2 linked regions of the Constrictibacter sp. MBR-5 genome follow. The protein of the gene in region 2 interacts with the protein of the main gene of each other region in a pairwise test. Links are inferred from orthologs where the notes say so. Each region holds a gene or a part of one and is shown on either strand. Other genes may lie near its edges. The genes, in order: hfq and rho.

What was found.
Region 1: the proteins of rho (region 2) and hfq interact in binary tests that used the Escherichia coli proteins (3 or more experiments, as listed by UniProt). The link is inferred for Constrictibacter sp. MBR-5 from one-to-one orthologs.

What each region holds. Positions count from the first base shown.
Region 1 is NZ_JBEPTK010000001.1:241,102-249,864, reverse strand. The notes cover bases 4,386-7,270. They hold hfq (RNA chaperone Hfq), read left to right. Parts: upstream 4,386-5,643; coding sequence 5,644-5,898; downstream 5,899-7,270. Other genes in these bases: ABIE65_RS01145 (inositol monophosphatase family protein), read left to right, coding at 7,223-7,270; hflX (GTPase HflX), read left to right, coding at 5,895-7,205; ABIE65_RS01160 (HAD family hydrolase), read left to right, coding at 4,871-5,545; ABIE65_RS01165 (D-amino-acid transaminase), read left to right, coding at 4,386-4,874. Also shown: ABIE65_RS01180 (sensor histidine kinase NtrY-like), read left to right, coding at 1-1,190; nitrogen assimilation response regulator NtrX, read left to right, coding at 1,180-2,574; Trk system potassium transporter TrkA, read left to right, coding at 2,609-3,985; more of ABIE65_RS01165, read left to right, coding at 4,011-4,385; more of ABIE65_RS01145, read left to right, coding at 7,271-8,056; ABIE65_RS01140 (NAD(P)-dependent oxidoreductase), read left to right, coding at 8,132-8,763. UniProt on the Escherichia coli protein: RNA chaperone that binds small regulatory RNA (sRNAs) and mRNAs to facilitate mRNA translational regulation in response to envelope stress, environmental stress and changes in metabolite concentrations.
Region 2 is NZ_JBEPTK010000003.1:351,100-359,946, reverse strand. What follows is about bases 5,879-8,847. They hold rho (transcription termination factor Rho), read right to left. Parts: upstream 8,009-8,847; coding sequence 6,749-8,008; downstream 5,879-6,748. Other genes in these bases: hemH (ferrochelatase), read right to left, coding at 8,704-8,847; hemJ (protoporphyrinogen oxidase HemJ), read right to left, coding at 8,250-8,699; ABIE65_RS08640 (NAD-glutamate dehydrogenase), read right to left, coding at 5,879-6,600. In the rest of the region: groL (chaperonin GroEL), read left to right, coding at 1-359; ABIE65_RS08645 (MFS transporter), read right to left, coding at 464-1,789; more of ABIE65_RS08640, read right to left, coding at 1,786-5,878. UniProt on the Escherichia coli protein: Facilitates transcription termination by a mechanism that involves Rho binding to the nascent RNA, activation of Rho's RNA-dependent ATPase activity, and release of the mRNA from the DNA template.

The sequences.
Region 1 (8,763 bases), on a different replicon or contig from region 2:
ATCGGATGACGGGCCAGCTGGAGGCGCAGCGCGACGAACTGATCGAGGCCAACCGGCAGCTCGACGAGCGCCGCCGCTTCACCGAGGCGGTGCTTGCGGGCGTAGCCTCAGGCGTCATCGGGCTCGATGCCGAGGGCTGCCTTAACCTGCCGAACCGGACCGGCTCGGAGCTGCTCGGGATCGACCTTGACGCCTTCGTCGGCCAGCCGCTGCGCGAGATTGTGCCGCAAATGGCCGATGCGCTAGACGAGTCGCGTCGCCGTCCGGCGCGGCTGGTCGAGTCGCAGGTGACGATTACGGTGCAGGGCCGGGCGCGCACCCTGCTGGTGCGGGTCACCGCGGAGGTCGCCGGCGGCGATCTCGGCGGCTTCGTGGTCACCTTCACGGACATCACCGCCCTGCTGGCGGCACAACGGAAGGCGGCGTGGGCGGACATCGCCCGGCGCATCGCGCACGAGATCAAGAACCCACTGACGCCGATCCAACTCGCCGCCGAACGCCTGCGCCGACGCTATCTCCCGCAGATCACCAACGACCCCGAGACATTTCAGCAGTGTACCGACACGATCGTGCGGCAGGTGGACGACCTGCGGCAGATGGTGGACGAATTCTCCTCCTTCGCCCGGCTGCCGACACCGGTCATGGCGCCCGAAGACCTGGCGGACATCTGCCGCAAGGCCGTGTTCCTGCAACGGCAAGCCCATTCGGACATCGACTTCGGCGTCGTGTTGCCCGAGCACGGCGTGTTGGCCAGCTGCGACCGCCGGCAGATCAATCAAGTGCTCACCAACCTGTTGCAGAACGCTGCCGATGCGATCGAGGCCGCCAGGGCGGCCGGCAGCATCGAGGGGCGCGGGTGGATCGGCCTCCGGATGCAGGAAGAGGACGGGCGTGCGATGATCCTCGTCGAGGACAACGGCGTCGGCCTGCCGACCGCGCTTAAGGACCGTCTGACGGAGCCCTACGTCACGACGCGCAGCAAGGGCACAGGACTGGGATTGGCCATCGCTAAGAAGATCATGGAGGAGCACGGCGGCGAGCTCGTACTCGAAGATCGCGAGGAACGTGGCGCGCGCGCAGTGATCGCCCTACCTCTTCTAGAGGAGATCGCGGTCGGTGCCCCGTCCGCTTCCGATGGCGAGCCTCCGACAGAAGGCAGGCAGAGCGGTAAGAAGGCCTATGGCGCGTGACATTCTGATCGTCGACGACGAAGCCGACATCCGGATGCTGATCGGCGGCATCCTGAGCGACGAGGGCTATCAGACGCGCGCAGCCGGAGACGCGGCGAGCGCCCTGGCGGCAATGCGCGCGCGCCAGCCCAACCTCGTAATTCTCGACGTCTGGCTGGAGGGCAGCGAGTATGACGGCATCGACCTGCTGAAGATCCTGCGCGAGGAGCACCCGCTGGTGCCCGTCGTCATGATCAGCGGCCATGGCAACATCGAGACCGCCGTGGCGGCGATCCAGGAAGGTGCCTACGACTTCATCGAGAAGCCGTTCAAGGCCGACCGGCTCATCCTCGTGGTGGAAAGGGCGATCGAGGCGGCGCAGCTGCGGCGCGAGAACGCCGAGCTGCGTCTGCGCGCCGGCGGGCAGGGCGAGCTGATCGGCATCTCTCCGGCCATCAACGCGGTGCGCCAGGCGATCGAGCGGGTCGCGCCGACCGGCAGCCGGGTGTTCATCGCCGGCCCTCCCGGCGCCGGCAAGGAAGTGGTGGCCCGGCTGCTGCACGCGCGGTCGCGCCGCGCTGAAGGACCGTTCGTGGTGCTGAACTGCGCCACGATGAGCCCGGATCGGATGGAGACCGAGCTGTTCGGCACCGAGCCGGGGTCGAACGGACCGGACACGCCGCGCCGGATTGGCGTGCTCGAGCAGGCGCACGGTGGCACAATGTTCCTGGACGAGGTGGCCGACATGCCGCTGCAGACCCAGGGCAAGATCGTCCGCGTGCTGCAGGAGCAGAGCTTCCTGCGCGTCGGCGGCACCCAGCGGGTCGAGGTCGACGTCCGCGTCATCGCCTCGTCGAACCGAGACTTGGTCCAGGCGATGGGGCAGGGGAATTTCCGCGAGGACCTCTATTACCGCCTGAACGTCGTGCCGATCACGGTGCCGCCGCTGCGCCAGCGGCGCGAGGACATCCCGCTGCTCTCTAAGCATTTCCTGAAGGTCGCCGCGGAGATGGCCGGCCTGCCGGCCAGGGAGATCGGCGAGGACGCGCTGGCGACCCTGCAGAGCTACGAGTGGCCGGGCAACGTGCGCCAGTTGCGCAATGTGATGGATTGGCTGCTGATCATGGCGCCGGGCGAGGTGCGGGATCCGATCCGATCGGACATGCTGCCGCCGGACATCAGCGCGATCGCCCCGACCGTGCTGCGCATGGACAAGGGCGAGCAGATGATGACCATGCCACTGCGCGACGCGCGCGAGGTCTTCGAGCGCGAATACCTGCTGGCGCAGGTCAACCGCTTCGGCGGCAACATCTCACGCACGGCGACCTTCATCGGCATGGAGCGGTCTGCGCTCCACCGAAAGCTGAAATCGCTGGGGGTCCAGGTCTCGGGGGAGCGCGGATGATGGATGACCGGACAGACGGCCGGACCGCCCGACGATGAAGGTCATCATCTGCGGGGCCGGCCAAGTGGGCAGCAACATCGCCCGCCACCTTGCCGCCGAGGCGAACGACGTCACGGTCATCGATTCTTCACCGGAGCTGATCCAGAAGATCAGCGACACCCTCGACGTGAAGGCGATGGTGGGTTTCGCCTCCTTTCCGAACGTACTGGAGCAGGCGGGCGCCAGCGACGCCGACATGATCATCGCGGCGACCTACTCCGACGAGGTGAACATGGTCGCCTGTCAGGTGGCCCACTCGCTGTTCAACGTGCCCACCAAGGTCGCGCGCGTGCGGCAGCAGATCTATCTGCGCGAGGACTACATGGCGCTGTTCAGCGCCGACCACATGCCCATCGACGTCATCATTTCGCCGGAGCTGGAGGTGGCGAAGGCGGTGGCGCGGCGCTTGCTGCTGCCGGGAGCATCGGAGATGATCCCGCTCGCCGGGGACAAGGTGCGGCTGATCGGGGTGCGGCTGGGCGAGGACTGTCCGATCATCAACACGCCGCTGCGCCAGCTGACGGCGCTGTTTCCGGACCTGAACATCAACGTCGTCGCGATCATGCGCGGCGACACGCAGTTCGTGCCGCACGGCGACGACCAGATGCTGGTCAAGGACGAGGTCTACTTCGTCGCCGACACCAAGCACATGATGCGCGCCATGGCGGCGTTCGGCCACGAGGAGCGCGAAGCCCAGCGCATCGTGATCGTCGGCGGCGGCAATATCGGCCTCTGCTTGGCGGGTCTCCTGGAGGCGCGCACGCCGTCGGTATCGACCAAGATCATCGAACGTGACCGCGAGCGCGCCGAACAGATCGCGCAGTCGCTCACCCGTACCATGGTGCTGCACGGCGACGCGCTCGACCCGGAGATCCTGGAAGAGGCGAACGTTCGCAAGACCGAGACGCTGATCGCGCTGACCGACGACGACGAGACCAACATTCTCGTGTCGCTGCTGGCAAAGCGCTACGGCTGTCAGCGGACGGTCGCCTTGATCAACAAGCAGACCTACAATTCGCTCTTCTCGGTGCTCGACATCGACGCGGTGGTGAATCCGCGGGCCATCACCGTCTCCACGATCCTGCAGCATGTCCGGCGCGGACGGGTACGCGCCGTGCATACCATCGGCGACGGCTTCGGCGAGGTGCTGGAGGTCGAGGCGATGGAGACCTCCGGGATCGTCGGCATGCCGATCCGTGACCTGAAGTTGCCCCAGGGCGCCATCGTCGGCGCCATCGTGCGCGACGGCGAGGTGGTGATCCCGCGCGGCAGCGGCGTGGTGCGCGCGAACGACCGCGTGATCGTCTTCTCGACCGAGGCCGTGGTGAAGAAGGTCGAGAAGATGTTCGCCGTCCGCCTGGAATATTTCTAACCGTTTTTGGAGGCCCGACCGACCCATGGGGCGCATTGCTTACGTCAACGGTCGCTACGTCCCGCACGACCGTGCCCAGGTCCATATCGAGGATCGCGGCTATCAATTCGCCGACGGCGTCTACGAGGTGATCGCCGTCCACAAGGGGATGCTGGTCGACGCCGACCCGCACCTCGACCGGCTCGACCGGTCTCTGCGCGAACTCCGCATCGACCAGCCGATGAGCCGGCGGGCGCTGATGGCGGTGATACGCGAACTGCTCCGCCGCAACGGCATCCGCCAGGGCATCGTCTACATGCAGGTGACGCGTGGCGTGGCGCGCCGTGATCATCCGTTCCCGAAGGTCTCCGTTCCGGCGCTGGTGATGACCGCGTCGCGCAAGCCGCCGCCAGACCTCTCCGTGCTGGAGACCGGCAAGAAGGCGGTGACGGTTCCCGACATCCGCTGGGGCCGCTGCGACATCAAGACGGTGGGACTGCTGCCGAACGTGCTGGCCAAGCAGCATGCGCGCACCTCCGGCGCCTACGAAGCCTGGATGGTCGACGCGCAGGGCAACGTCACCGAGGGCTCGTCGACCAACGCCTGGATCGTGACGCGCGAGGGGCAGCTCGTCACGCGCCCGACGGGCAACGAGATCCTGAGCGGCATCACCCGCGCCTCGGTCATGGACCTCGTGAAGCGCGAAGGCATCGACTTCGTCGAGCGGCCCTTCACCGCGGAGGAGGCGAAGCAGGCGCGAGAGGCGTTCATCACCAGCGCCACCTCCTACGTGCTGCCGATCGTGCAGATCGACGATGCGGTGATCGGCAACGGCAAGCCGGGCACCATCGCCCGGACGCTGCTGCAGGCCTATCTCGCCCACATGGAAGGTGCGGGAGCCAGCCGTTGAGCGATGCGATCGCGGCACCGCGCGCGATCCTTTTCGACTGGGACGGCACGCTGATCGACAACTGGCCGGTGATCCGACTGGCGCTCAACGACACCCTCGTCGCCTGGGGCCGCGAGCCCTGGTCGATGCAGGAGGTGATGGAGCGGGTCAGCAAATCACAGCGCGACAGCTTCCCCATCCTGTTCGGCGACGAATGGGAGGCGGCGCGCGACCATTTTTACGCGCAGTTCGAGAAGCACCATCTCGTTGGCCTCGAACTCCTGCCGGAGGTGGTCGAGACGCTGGATGCCCTGCGGGCCGCCGACATCTGGATGGGCGTGGTCAGCAACAAGCGCGGCGACTATCTGCGCAAGGAAGTGGCGCATCTGGGCTGGGGCGGCTATTTCGGCGGCGTGGTCGGCGCCAACGACGCCGCCCAGGACAAGCCCGCCGCCGACCCGGTGCACCTCGTCCTGAATGGCACGGGGCATGCAGCGGCGAGCTCGATATGGTTCGTCGGCGACTCCGCCACGGACATGCAGACGGCCCGCAACGCCGGCTGCACGGCGATCCTCATCCGGCATCGGGGTGCCAACCCGACGCCGCTTCCCGAGGGCCTCGCTGCGGACGTGACGGTGGAACGGCTGGGGCAGATTGCCGCCCTTGCCCGTCGCCGGCGGGCATCCATATAGCGTTCGATCCGGGGGCGCATTCCCGCAAGGGGTCTGGCCACTTATGTGCGTCGGTCGGACGCGGTCCTGGTAGACACAACAAAGAAAAGGACTGCGACATGAGTTCGCAAAAGTCACAGAATCTTCAGGATGTGTTCCTGAACCATGTCCGCAAGCAGAAGACGCCGGTCACTATCTTCCTGATCAATGGCGTCAAGCTGCAGGGCATGATCACCTGGTTCGATAATTTCTCTGTCCTCCTGCGGCGCGACGGGCATTCCCAACTGGTCTACAAGCACGCCATTTCCACGGTGATGCCGGGCGGACCGATCAGCCTGTTCGAGCCGGCGGACGACGAAGTGGCGGCCGATTGACCGAAAGCACACCGGGTTCTGCGGCCGGCGAGACCGGCCGCGCACTGATCGTTCACCCCGAGACGACGCTCAAGCGTGGTCGAGGACGCTCCGCGCAGGCCGGGCTTGAGGAGGCCATCGGCCTCGCTGGAGCGATCGACCTCGACATCGTGCACACCCGCATCGTGCGGGTGTCGCGTATCAATCCAGCCACCTTCCTCGGCGAGGGCATCGTCGCGGAGTTGAAGGCCGAGATCGAGGAGAGCGAGGCCGGGATCGCGATCGTCGACACGACCCTGTCGCCGGTCCAGCAGCGCAATCTCGAAAAGGCCTGGAACTGCAAGGTCATCGACCGGACAGGTCTTATCCTGGAGATCTTCGGCGCCCGCGCGCGAACGCGGGAGGGCCGCCTTCAGGTAGACCTCGCCGCGCTGAACTATCAGCGCACGCGGCTGGTGCGGTCCTGGACCCATCTGGAGCGCCAGCGCGGCGGTGCCGGCTTCCTTGGTGGCCCCGGCGAATCGCAGCTGGAACTCGATCGGCGGCGGATCGACGAGCGGATCGTCCGTCTTGAACGCGACCTGGAGGACGTGAAGCGCACCCGCAGCCTGCACCGGGAGGCCCGCAAGCGTGTGCCGTATCCGGTGGTGGCGCTGGTCGGCTACACCAATGCGGGCAAGTCGACGCTGTTCAACCGCCTCACCGCGGCGCACGTCGTGGCGCGTGACCAGTTGTTCGCGACCCTCGACCCCACGATGCGTGTGGTCAAGCTGCCGTCGCGCCGCCACGTCATCCTGTCGGATACGGTCGGTTTCATCTCGGAACTTCCGACCCAACTCGTCGCGGCCTTCCGCGCGACGCTCGAAGAGGTTCTCGAGGCGGACGTTATCCTTCACGTGCGCGATATCGCCGACCCCGAGAGCGACCTGCAGAATAGCGACGTGCGCAAGGTCCTGGCGGAGCTCGGCATCACCGCCGAGGATTCGCGGCTGATCGAGGTGCTGAACAAGGTCGATCTGCTCGATGTGGAGGAACGCGACCGCATCGCCCAGCAAGCGGTCCGCGCCGATGCGTCGGTCGTCGTTTCCGCGCTGACGGGCGAGGGCGAGGGCGACCTGCTCGCCGCCATCGACCGGCGCATTTCGCGCTCCGAGGAGGTCGTGCGCTTCGCCGTCGACGCCAGCAACGGCGCCGCCATCGCGTGGCTTTACGAGAACGGCAACGTGCTCGATCGCAGGGACGAGGGCGAAACCGCCAATATCGCCGTCGGCCTGGAGCCGGCCGACCGGGCGCGCTTTGAGCGTCGCTTCGCCGACGCGCTGCACTGACCCGAGGCCGACACCTGATGAATTTCGATGCCCATAAGGTCGAGGCGCTGGTCCGGGAGGTCGCCGCCGAGGAGATCGTGCCGCGCTTCGCGCGTCTCGGCACCGGCGACGTCGTCGAGAAGTCGCCCGGCGATCTCGTCACCGTGGCGGATCTGGCCTCGGAGAAGCGGTTCGGCGCAGCGCTGCCCGACCTGCTGCCCGGCTCGGTCGTCCTCGGCGAGGAGGCCGTCGCGAAGGATGCCGGCCTGCTGTCGATGCTCGAACGGGACGATCCCGTCTGGGTGGTCGATCCGCTCGACGGTACCGGCAACTTCTCCGCCGGGCTCCCCATCTTCGCCGTGATCGTGGCGCTGGTGGTCAAGGGACGCGTGAAGGCCGGCTGGATCCACGATCCGTTGAACGGGCGCATGGCGACGGCCTTGGAGGGCGAGGGGGCCTGGATCGACGGCCACCGCGTGCGCGTCGGCCGCCCCGACGATCTGCGCAAGCTCAACGGGGCCGTCTACGGTCGTCCCTTCCGCTTCAGCGAGGTCTATCGCGGCCTGTGGTCCGGCGGCCGCGGTCGGCTGGGGCAGGTGTTCAATCCGCGTTGCGTCGGCCAGGAGTATCTGGCGCGGCTGCAGGGCGGGATGCATTTCGGTGTCTATACCCGCCTCAATCCCTGGGACCACGCCGCCGGCTGCCTGCTGCACGCCGAGGCAGGCGGACACGTCATGCGTTTCGACGGCACCCCTTACCGGCCGGCCGCCCGCGATCCGGGCATCGTCGTCGCGACCGATCCCGCACTGTGGGACCTGTTGGACCGCGAGTTAGTCCAGCCGGCCCTCGGCGAGACGCGAAAGTCGGCTTGAGCCACCCCGCGGCGTTGAACCGCCGCATGGCCGCCGTCTATCATCCCGGCCGTTCCGAGGAAGAAGGACAGAGAAATGGCTACAAGCAGGGTTGCGTTCGTCGGCCTGGGCGTCATGGGCTTTCCCATGGCGGGGCACCTCGCCAAGGCGGGACATGAGGTCAGCGTCTACAACCGCACCTTCGCCAAAGCCGAGGAATGGGCCGGCAAGCACGGCGGCAAGGCGATGAAGACCCCGGCTGAAGCGGCGAAGGGCGCGGATATCGTCTTCTCCTGCGTCGGCAACGACGACGACGTGCGCAGCGTCGTCTATGGCGACGCTGGGATCTTCGCGGGCATCGCCAAGGATGCGGTCTTTGTAGACCACACGACCGCCTCGGCCGATCTCGCGCGCGAACTGCATGCCGCCGGCAAGGAAAAGGGCGTGCACTGCATCGATGCGCCGGTCTCCGGCGGACAGGCCGGTGCCGAGAACGGGGCGCTGACCGTGATGTGCGGCGGCGATCAGGCGGCATTCGACCGCGCGGAGGCGGCGATGCGCTGCTACGGCCGCGCGGTGACGCTGATGGGCGAGCCGGGCGCCGGGCAGCTGACCAAGATGGTCAACCAGATTTGCATCGCCGGATTGGTCCAGGCGCTGTCCGAGGGCATGAACTTTGGCATGAAGGCCGGCCTCGACTGCAACAAGGTGCTCGACGTCATCTCCAA
Region 2 (8,847 bases):
AGCCGGAGAATGCGGACCAGCGCGTCGGCGTCGAGATCATCCGCCGCGCGATCCAGGCCCCGGCACGCCAGATCGCCGAGAACGCCGGGTCGGACGGTTCGGTGATCGTCGGCAAGATGCTGGAGAGCACCGACGCCAGCTGGGGCTACGACGCCTCCGAAGGCAAGTACTGCGACCTGGTGAAGGCCGGCATCGTCGATCCGACCAAGGTCGTGCGTACCGCGCTGCAGGACGCCGCGTCGGTTTCCGGGCTGATGATCACCACCGAGGCGATGGTCGCCGAGAAGCCGGAGCCGAAGTCGGCCGCGGGCGGTCCGGGCGCCGGTGGCATGGGCGGCATGGGCGACATGGACTTCTGATCGCGTCACGACGCGACAGGATCTCCCACGCGAAGGGGCCGCGGCGATGCCGCGGCCCCTTTACGCATTTGGATCGGGTTCGCTCACCCGGTGTTCCGGCGTCGTCAGTCCTCGCGTCGCGGCGGCTCCGGCATGCGCCAGAGCAGCATAGTGCCGATGACCAGCAGGATGAGGATCGTCGACATGCCGATGCGCTGGCTGCCGGTCACGATGATCGTCCAGCCGACGAGGGTCGGGCCGATGAAGGAGGTGACCTTTCCCGACAGGGCGAAGAGACCGAACATTTCCGTCTCCATGCCGCGCGGCGCCAAGCGCGCCATCAGCGAACGGCTCGCCGCCTGGACCGGGCCCATGAAGATCCCCAGCAGCAGTGCGAAGATCCAGAACGTCGTCTCGGACTGGGCAAGGAGCACCGGCACGGCCAGTCCGATCATCGCGACGAGGCTGAACGCGATCGTCCGCTTGGAGCCGAACAGATCATCGATCCAGCCGAAAGCAAACGCACCCAGACCCGCCGTCACGTTGAGCGCGATCCCGAAGACGATGATCTCCTCATAGTCCATGCCGATCGTCCCGGCGGCATAGAGGCCGCCCATGGCGAACAGCGTGTTGAGGCCGTCGATGTAGAACAGGCGGGCGATCAGGAAGCGGGCGATCTCGCGATGCGCGCGCAACGTCTTCACCGTCCCGCGCAGCTGGCGGAGCCCCTTCCCCACCGCCTCGCGCATGCGCAGGCCCTGCGGGGCGTCCGGGACGAACAGAAACAGCGGAACCGCGAAGAGCAGAAACCAGACGGCCACGAAGGGGCCGACGATGCGCACATGCTCGGACTGCGCCTTGTCGAGCCCGAACAGCGGCTGCTCCGCCTGGACGAAGAGCACCAGGGTTAGCGCCAAGCAGACGAGCCCGCCGGCATAACCGAGCCCCCACGCCCAGCCCGAGAGGCGGCCGAGATGGGACTGGCGCACCAGCCCGGGAAGCATCGCATTGTAGAAGACGGTGCCCATCTCGAAGCCGATGTTGGCGATCGAGACCAGGACCAGCGCCCACAACGCCCACGACGGATCCGGCTCAACGAACCAGAGCATGGCGGTCGCGACGACGCAGGTGCCCGAGAGGGCGGCGAGCCAGAGCTTGCGGCGGCCGCTGAAGTCCGCGATGGCGCCGAGGATCGGACTGAGAATGGCGATGAGAATGCCGGAGAGCGCCTGGGCGAAGGCCCAGTGCGCCGTACCGTCGGCACCCTTGCCCGACACGCCGAGTTCGAAATAGGCGCTGAAGACGAAGGTGATGATGACGGTCGGAAAGGCGGAGTTCGCCCAGTCGAACAGGCACCAGGACCAGAGCGCCCGTGCCGGCACGCCATCGGGCCGCGAGGCCGAGTGGGTGACGGCGCGCGTTGCGGCGGCCGGCTCGGGAACCTCCGTCACGCGGCCGCCAGCGCGCGGAGCTGCCCGTTGACGACCGTCAGCATGGCGATCTCGAGCATGCCGGCCGACCCGATCTCCTCCATCGTGCGATCGTAGCGGGCCACCGCTGCCGGCCGCTGCGCCGTCCAGGCCTCGACCGCCGCCTCGGCATCGCCGGACGCACCGGCCGCCAGCACCTGGGCGGTGAGGGTCGCCTGATGGCCGAAGACGTCATCCAGGAACGTCTCGACAGCCAGCTGCTGCCACGCGGTGCGCGTCGTCATGGTCGACGCCGCGTCGCGCAGCCGATCCAGGCCGAAACGCGTGGCCACGGCGAACCAGACGTGGGCCGCCGCCTCGACGGACATCCCGCAGCTTCGGGCCAGGCGCACCACGTCGGGCGCACCGTACAGCACGTCGAGCCCCGCCACCGCGCGCGCGATCTTGTCCGGCACGCCCGCTTTCTGCAGTTCGGAGCGCCGCGCCGCCACGGACCGGCGCTCGTCCTCGAACAGCTCGCGCGGCAGGTTCGCACAGAAGTCGGCGATGCCCGGACGGTAAGCCTCCAGATGGGCCGCCATGTCGAGTGGATTGCCGCCGTGCCGCAGGAACCACAGCGTGCCGTGCTCGACGAGGCGTCGCCCGTCGAGCAGCATGCCGATCTGCACCGCGGCCGGCACCCGATTGTCGAGCCCTTCGATCGCCTCCCAGAGGTCGCGCAGGCCGAAAGCCGCCACCGCGATCGAGAAGGCGCGGGCGACATCCCCCGCACCACGGCCCGACCGGTCCTGCAGACGCTCGACGAAGCCGATGCCCGCGCGATCGACGACGGTGTTGGTGACGAAGGTGGTGACCAGCTCGCGGCGGAGGCGATGCCCGGCGATCTGGCTGCGCCAGCCGTCGCGCAGCGTGGGCGGAAAGTATCGGACGAGATCGTCCACCAGCTCCGGATCGTCCGGCAGGCCGGTCGCCAGCAGTTCCTCGTAGAGCACGATCTTCGAGTAGGAGAGCAGAACCGCCAGTTCGGGCCGCGTCAGGCCGAGACCGGCGGTCTCGCGTTCGCCGATCACCTCGTCGTCGGGCAGGAACTCGATGCTGCGGTTGAGCTGCCCCGCGCGTTCGAGGCGGCGGATGAAGCGGGCATGCTGCGGCAGCAGCGCGGCCGCCTCCGCCTCGGTTACACTGATCGCACCGCTCTGGAGATAGTTGTGTGCGAGCACCAGTTGCGCGACTTCGTCGGTCATCTGCTTCAGCAGCGCGTCGCGCTGCTTCATCGTCAGCTCGCCGGCATCAATGGCGGCGTTCAAAAGGATCTTGATGTTCACCTCGTGGTCCGAGGTGTCGACGCCGCCCGAATTGTCGATGAAGTCCGTGTTGATGCGCCCGCCGGCGAGTGCGTACTCGATCCGTCCGCGTTGGGTGACGCCCAGGTTGGCACCTTCGCCGACCACCTTGGCGCGGATCTCGCCGCCGTTCACCCGGTGCGCATCGTTGCTGCGATCGCCGACCTCGGCGTTGGTTTCCTCGGCCGACTTGATGAAGGTGCCGATGCCGCCGAACCAGAGCAGGTCGACCTCGGCGCGGAGCATGGCGGTCATCAGCGCGCTCGGCGTCACCTGGGCGGTGTCGATGCCGAACAGCGCCTTCATCTCGGCCGAGACGGGGATCGCCTTGGCCTGACGGCTGAAGACTCCGCCGCCCTGCGAGATGAGGCCGGGATCGTAGTCGGTCCAGTTCGACCGCGGCAGATCGAACAGGCGCTTCCGCTCCGCCCAGCTGGCTTCGGGATCGGGATTCGGATCGACGAAGATGTGCAGATGGTTGAAGGCGCCCACCAGACGCGTATGGCGCGACAGCAGCATGCCGTTGCCGAACACGTCGCCCGCCATGTCGCCGACGCCGACGCAGGTGAAGTCGTCGGACTGGATGTCGCGGCCGATCTCGCGGAAATGGCGCTTCACCGATTCCCACGCGCCGCGCGCCGTGATGCCCATTCCCTTATGGTCGTAGCCGGCGGAGCCACCGGAGGCGAAGGCGTCCTTCAGCCAGAAGCCGTACTCGGCCGACAGGCCGTTGGCGATGTCGGAAAAGGAGGCCGTGCCCTTGTCGGCCGCGACGACGATGTAGGGGTCGTCGCCGTCGTGGCGGACGACGTCGGCGGGCGGCACGATCGCGTCGCCGTCGCGGTTGTCGGTGACGTCGAGCAGCCCCCTGACCAGCAGCTTGTAGCAGGCGATGCCTTCGGCCTGGAGCGCTTCGCGGCCGCCCTCTGTCGGCGGGCGCTTCAGCACGAAACCGCCCTTGGCGCCGACCGGCACGATGACGGCGTTCTTCACCATCTGCGCCTTCATCAGGCCAAGGACCTCGGTGCGGAAATCCTCGCGCCGGTCCGACCAGCGAATCCCGCCGCGCGCGACCTTGCCGCCGCGCAGGTGGATGCCCTCCATCCGGGCCGAATAGACGAAGATCTCGAACATCGGGCGCGGCAAAGGCAGCTCTTCCACCTTCGCGCAGTCGTATTTGATGGAAAGGTAGGGTTTGGGCCGCCCCTCGGTGCCGGTCTGCCAGTGGTTGGTGCGGACGGCGGCCTCGGCGAGGTTGAGGAAGCGGCGCAGGATGCGGTCCTCGTCCAGGCTCTGCACCGCCTCCAGCGACGACGCGATATCGTCGGTGATCGCCGCCACGCGCTGCGGGTCGTGCCGCGCCGGATCGAAGCGCGCCTCGAACAGGGCGACGATGCTGCCGGCGATGCCGGCATGGCGGGCGAGCGTCTCCTCCATATAGGCTTGGCTGAACGGCGCCCCGACCTGGCGCAGATAGCGCGCGAAGGCGCGCAGTACGACGATCTGGCGCCAGTCCAGGCCGGCGGCAAGGATCAGGCGGTTCAGCCCGTCACTCTCGAGTTCGCCCGTCCAGATGCGATCGAAGGCGGTCTGGAACTTGTCGCGCACCGCCCGCAGGTCGACGGCCGACCGGTCCGCCGTCTCCAGACCGAAATCATGGATCCAGACCCGCCGGCGGCCGGCGGGTTCAAGCCGGTACGGCACCTCGCCGATGACCCGCAGCCCCATATGCTCCAGCATCGGCAGGATGTCGGACAGCGGTACGGGCGTCTCGGCATGGTAGAGCTTGAAGCGCAGTTCGTGCTGCCCGGCTTCGATCGGCCGGTAGAGGTTCATCCCCAAGCCACCGCCGGCGCCCATACCGTCGAGCAGAGCGATGTCGGCCACGGCCAGATCGGCGTGATAGGTCTCGCGGTAGCCGGCGGGAAAAGCCTCGCCGTAGGTCCGCCAGGCGGCGAGACCACGCTCCTCGCCGAGATGGGCCACCAAGGCCTGCTGCAGCCGATCCGACCATGACCGGCCGGCTTCCGCGAGCCGCCGTTCGATCTCGGCTGGGTCGTATTCGGGCACCTGGCCCGGCGTCGTCCGGACCAGGAACTGAATCCGCGCCAGGGGCTCGTCGGACACCTGCGTCGTGAACGCCGTGACCTCGCCGGACAGGGCGGTCTCCAGAATCCGGGCGAAGCGCAGCCTGATTCCCGTGTTGTAGTGATCGCGGGGGGCATAGACGAGGCAGGATACGAAGCGCTGGAACGGATCGGCGCGGGTGAAGAGCGCGATGCGCTGGCGCTCCTGGAGGTGAAGAATCCCCAGCGCCGTCTCCAGGAGATCGTCCTGGCCGATCTGGAACAGTTCGTCGCGCGGATAGGCCTCCAGGATATGGACGAGCGCCTTCTCGTCATGGCTGTTCGGCGCGAAGCCGGCCTGTTGAACGACCTGCGTGACCTTGTGGCGGAGGATCGGTATGCGACGCGGGCTGCTGTTGTAGACGACCGAGGTGAACAGGCCGAGGAAGCGGCGCACCCCTGCGACCCGCCCGTCGGCGTCGAAGCGCTTCACCGTCACATAGTCCATGTGGACCGGACGGTGGACCGTGGACCGCGCATTCGCCTTGTTGATGTCGATGAGGATCGGCGACTTCAGCGATTCGATCGCGGCAGCCGGTAGAACCGCGAGCCCGGCCGGCGCATCGTCGGGTTCGAGCCGTTCGCTGCGGAGAATGCCGAGGCTGGAGCCGGGCTCCGGAACCGCCTTCAGTTCTCCGGAGCCGCCTTCGAACCTGTAGTCGCGGCAGCCGAGGAACGTGAAGTGATTGTCGTCGAGCCACTGCAGGAAGGCCGCCGCTTCCGCTGCCTCCTCGGTGGATACGCCGCGGTGCGCCTGGCTCGTCAGGTCGGCGACGGTCGCCTGCAGACGATCGCGGATCGCCTGCCAGTCGGCCACGGCAACCCGCACGTCGGCCAGGACCCGGACGAGATTCGCGCGAATGGTCTCGAGTTCATCGAGGTTCGTCACCTCGTCCATCTCGACGTGCATCACCGACTCGGCGGCCCCGCCCGCCGCGCCGATCGCCGCGATACGGCCGGCCTCGCGGGTAACCGGGATGATCGGGTGAATGACGAGGTGGACGGTGTGACCCCGCCGGTTCAGCTCGGCCGTGACCGAGTCCACCAGAAAGGGCATGTCGTCGTTGACGACCTGCACGACGGTATGGGTGGATTCCCATCCGTCCTCGCTGAGCGTCGGCTTGTAGACGCGTACCTTGGCCGTTCCGGGGGGCCGATCCGATGCGAACCGCAGCATCGAGAGTGCCGCGCCGTACAACGTCTCCGCCCCGACGCCCAGGATGTCACTGGGCGGTACGTGCGCGTAGAACCGCCGGATGAACTCCTGCGCGAGCGGGGCGGCGTCGGATTTCAGTTTGCTGCCGGCAATAGCGACGACTTCGGCGATAAGATCCGCCGTCAGCCGCTGTCCACGGACTGCCATGCGCTTCTCCCTGGTCTTCGAGACGTGCAGCCGGCTGCGATACTAGCCGTGCCGGCCAATCGAAGTAACACCCGGACGTTACAGACCACATGCCGGGTAGGGAGAGGACGAGGCCGACCGGGGTACCCGGCGCAAACGCCTCGGCAGGCTACTGGTTCATCTGCTGGAAGAAATCGCCGTTGCTCTTGGTCTCGCGCAGCTTGTTCAGCAGGAACTCCATCGAGTCCTGAGCACCCATCGGCATCAGGACGCGGCGCAGCACCCACATCTTAGAGAGCGTGGCACGGTCGACCAGCAGCTCCTCCTTGCGGGTACCGGACTTGCCGATGTCGATGGCCGGCCAGATGCGCTTGTCGGAGAGCTTGCGGTCGAGGACGATTTCGGAGTTACCGGTGCCCTTGAACTCCTCGAAGATCACCTCGTCCATGCGGCTGCCCGTGTCGATCAGGGCCGTCGCGATGATCGAGAGCGATCCGCCCTCCTCGATGTTGCGCGCCGCACCGAAGAAGCGCTTCGGCCGCTGCAGCGCGTTGGCGTCGACGCCGCCGGTCAGCACCTTGCCCGAGGACGGAACGACCGTGTTGTAGGCGCGGGCCAGGCGGGTGATCGAGTCGAGCAGGATGACCACGTCGCGCTTGTACTCGACGAGGCGCTTCGCCTTCTCCAGGACCATCTCGGTCACCTGGACGTGGCGGGTCGCCGGTTCGTCGAAGGTCGAACTGATGACCTCGCCGTTCACCGAACGCTGCATGTCGGTGACTTCCTCGGGCCGCTCGTCGATCAGCAGCACGATGAGGTAGACGCCCGGGTTGTTCGCCGAAATCGCATGGGCGATGTTCTGCAGCATCATCGTCTTGCCGGTACGCGGCGGCGCGACGATCAGTGCGCGCTGGCCCTTGCCGAGCGGCGTGACCAGTTCGACCACGCGGGTCGTGTAGTCCTTGGTCTTGGTCGGATCCTGGTATTCCAGGTTCAGCTTTTCTTCCGGATAGAGCGGCGTCAGGTTGTCGAAGTTGATCCGGTGCCGGACCTTGTCGGGCTCGTCGAAATTGATGCTGTTGAGCTTGAGCAGTGCGAAGTAGCGCTCGCCCGACTTGGGACCGCGGATCTCGCCTTCGACGGTGTCGCCGGTGCGCAGACCGAAGCGCCGGACCTGGCTGGGGCTGACGTAGATGTCGTCCGGCCCGGGCAGGTAGTTCGCCTCGGGCGAGCGCAGGAAGCCGAAACCGTCCGAGAGAACCTCGAGCACCCCGATGCCGAGGATGGTGACCTCCTGCTCGGCGAGCTGCTTGAGAATCGCGAACATCATGTCCTGCTTGCGCAGGGTGCTCGCATTCTCGATCTGCAACTCCTCGGCGAGAGCAAGGAGTTCCTGCGGCGTCTTCCGCTTGATGTCCTGAAGGTTCATGACCTTCGGCTTCGGGTCCAACAGGAGCGTGTCCGTCATGGGCGACTTCCGGAAGTGGCGCTTTTGAACAGAAGGGATTGCTCCCGGCGGGGGGAGCTAAAGAGAAGGGCACCGCCAACAGGCGATCAAGGAGAGGTCAGCTCTGATGATACAGCCAGCCGAGCGCCGTCGGTCCAGCGGAGGTGCAGAATTTATGTAGACGGGCGAGAGACGAGAGTAAAGGGCCAAATTGGGTAGGTCATCAAAATGGCCGCACAACCACCATCACCACGATGCCGATCATCGCGAGCGTCGGCACCTCGTTCGCCACGCGGTAGTACCGGGCTGGCCGGCTGTTCCGATCGGCCGCGAACTCCTTGTACCGGGCGGCGAACACGTGATGCGCCACCGTCAGGCCCACAACCAGGGCGAGCTTCGCGTGGAACCAACCCTGCGACCAGTCGATGACCCCCGGGGTGAAGACCAGCATCGCGCCGAACAGATAGGTCGCGATCATCGCCGGGTTCATGATGTAGCGGAGGAGGCGCCGCTCCATCACCTTGAACTGTTCCGACGTATCCGAGCCGGCTGCCCAGGCGCAATGGTAGACGAACAGGCGCGGCAAATAGAGGAGGCCCGCCATCCAGGAGATCACGCTGACGATGTGCAGCGACTTGGTCCACGGATAGAGCGTGATCAGCAGGTCGGACATGGCGTCAGCGCCTGCTGTTCGGGCAACCCGAGAATCCGACCGGACAGAGCCGGTTGCCGAACTGCGAGCAGATCGGCTTATCGCTGACCAGCATGCGCCGGACCAGTTCCGCGAGGCCGGCCACGAACTGCTCGTCGGCCTTGACGGT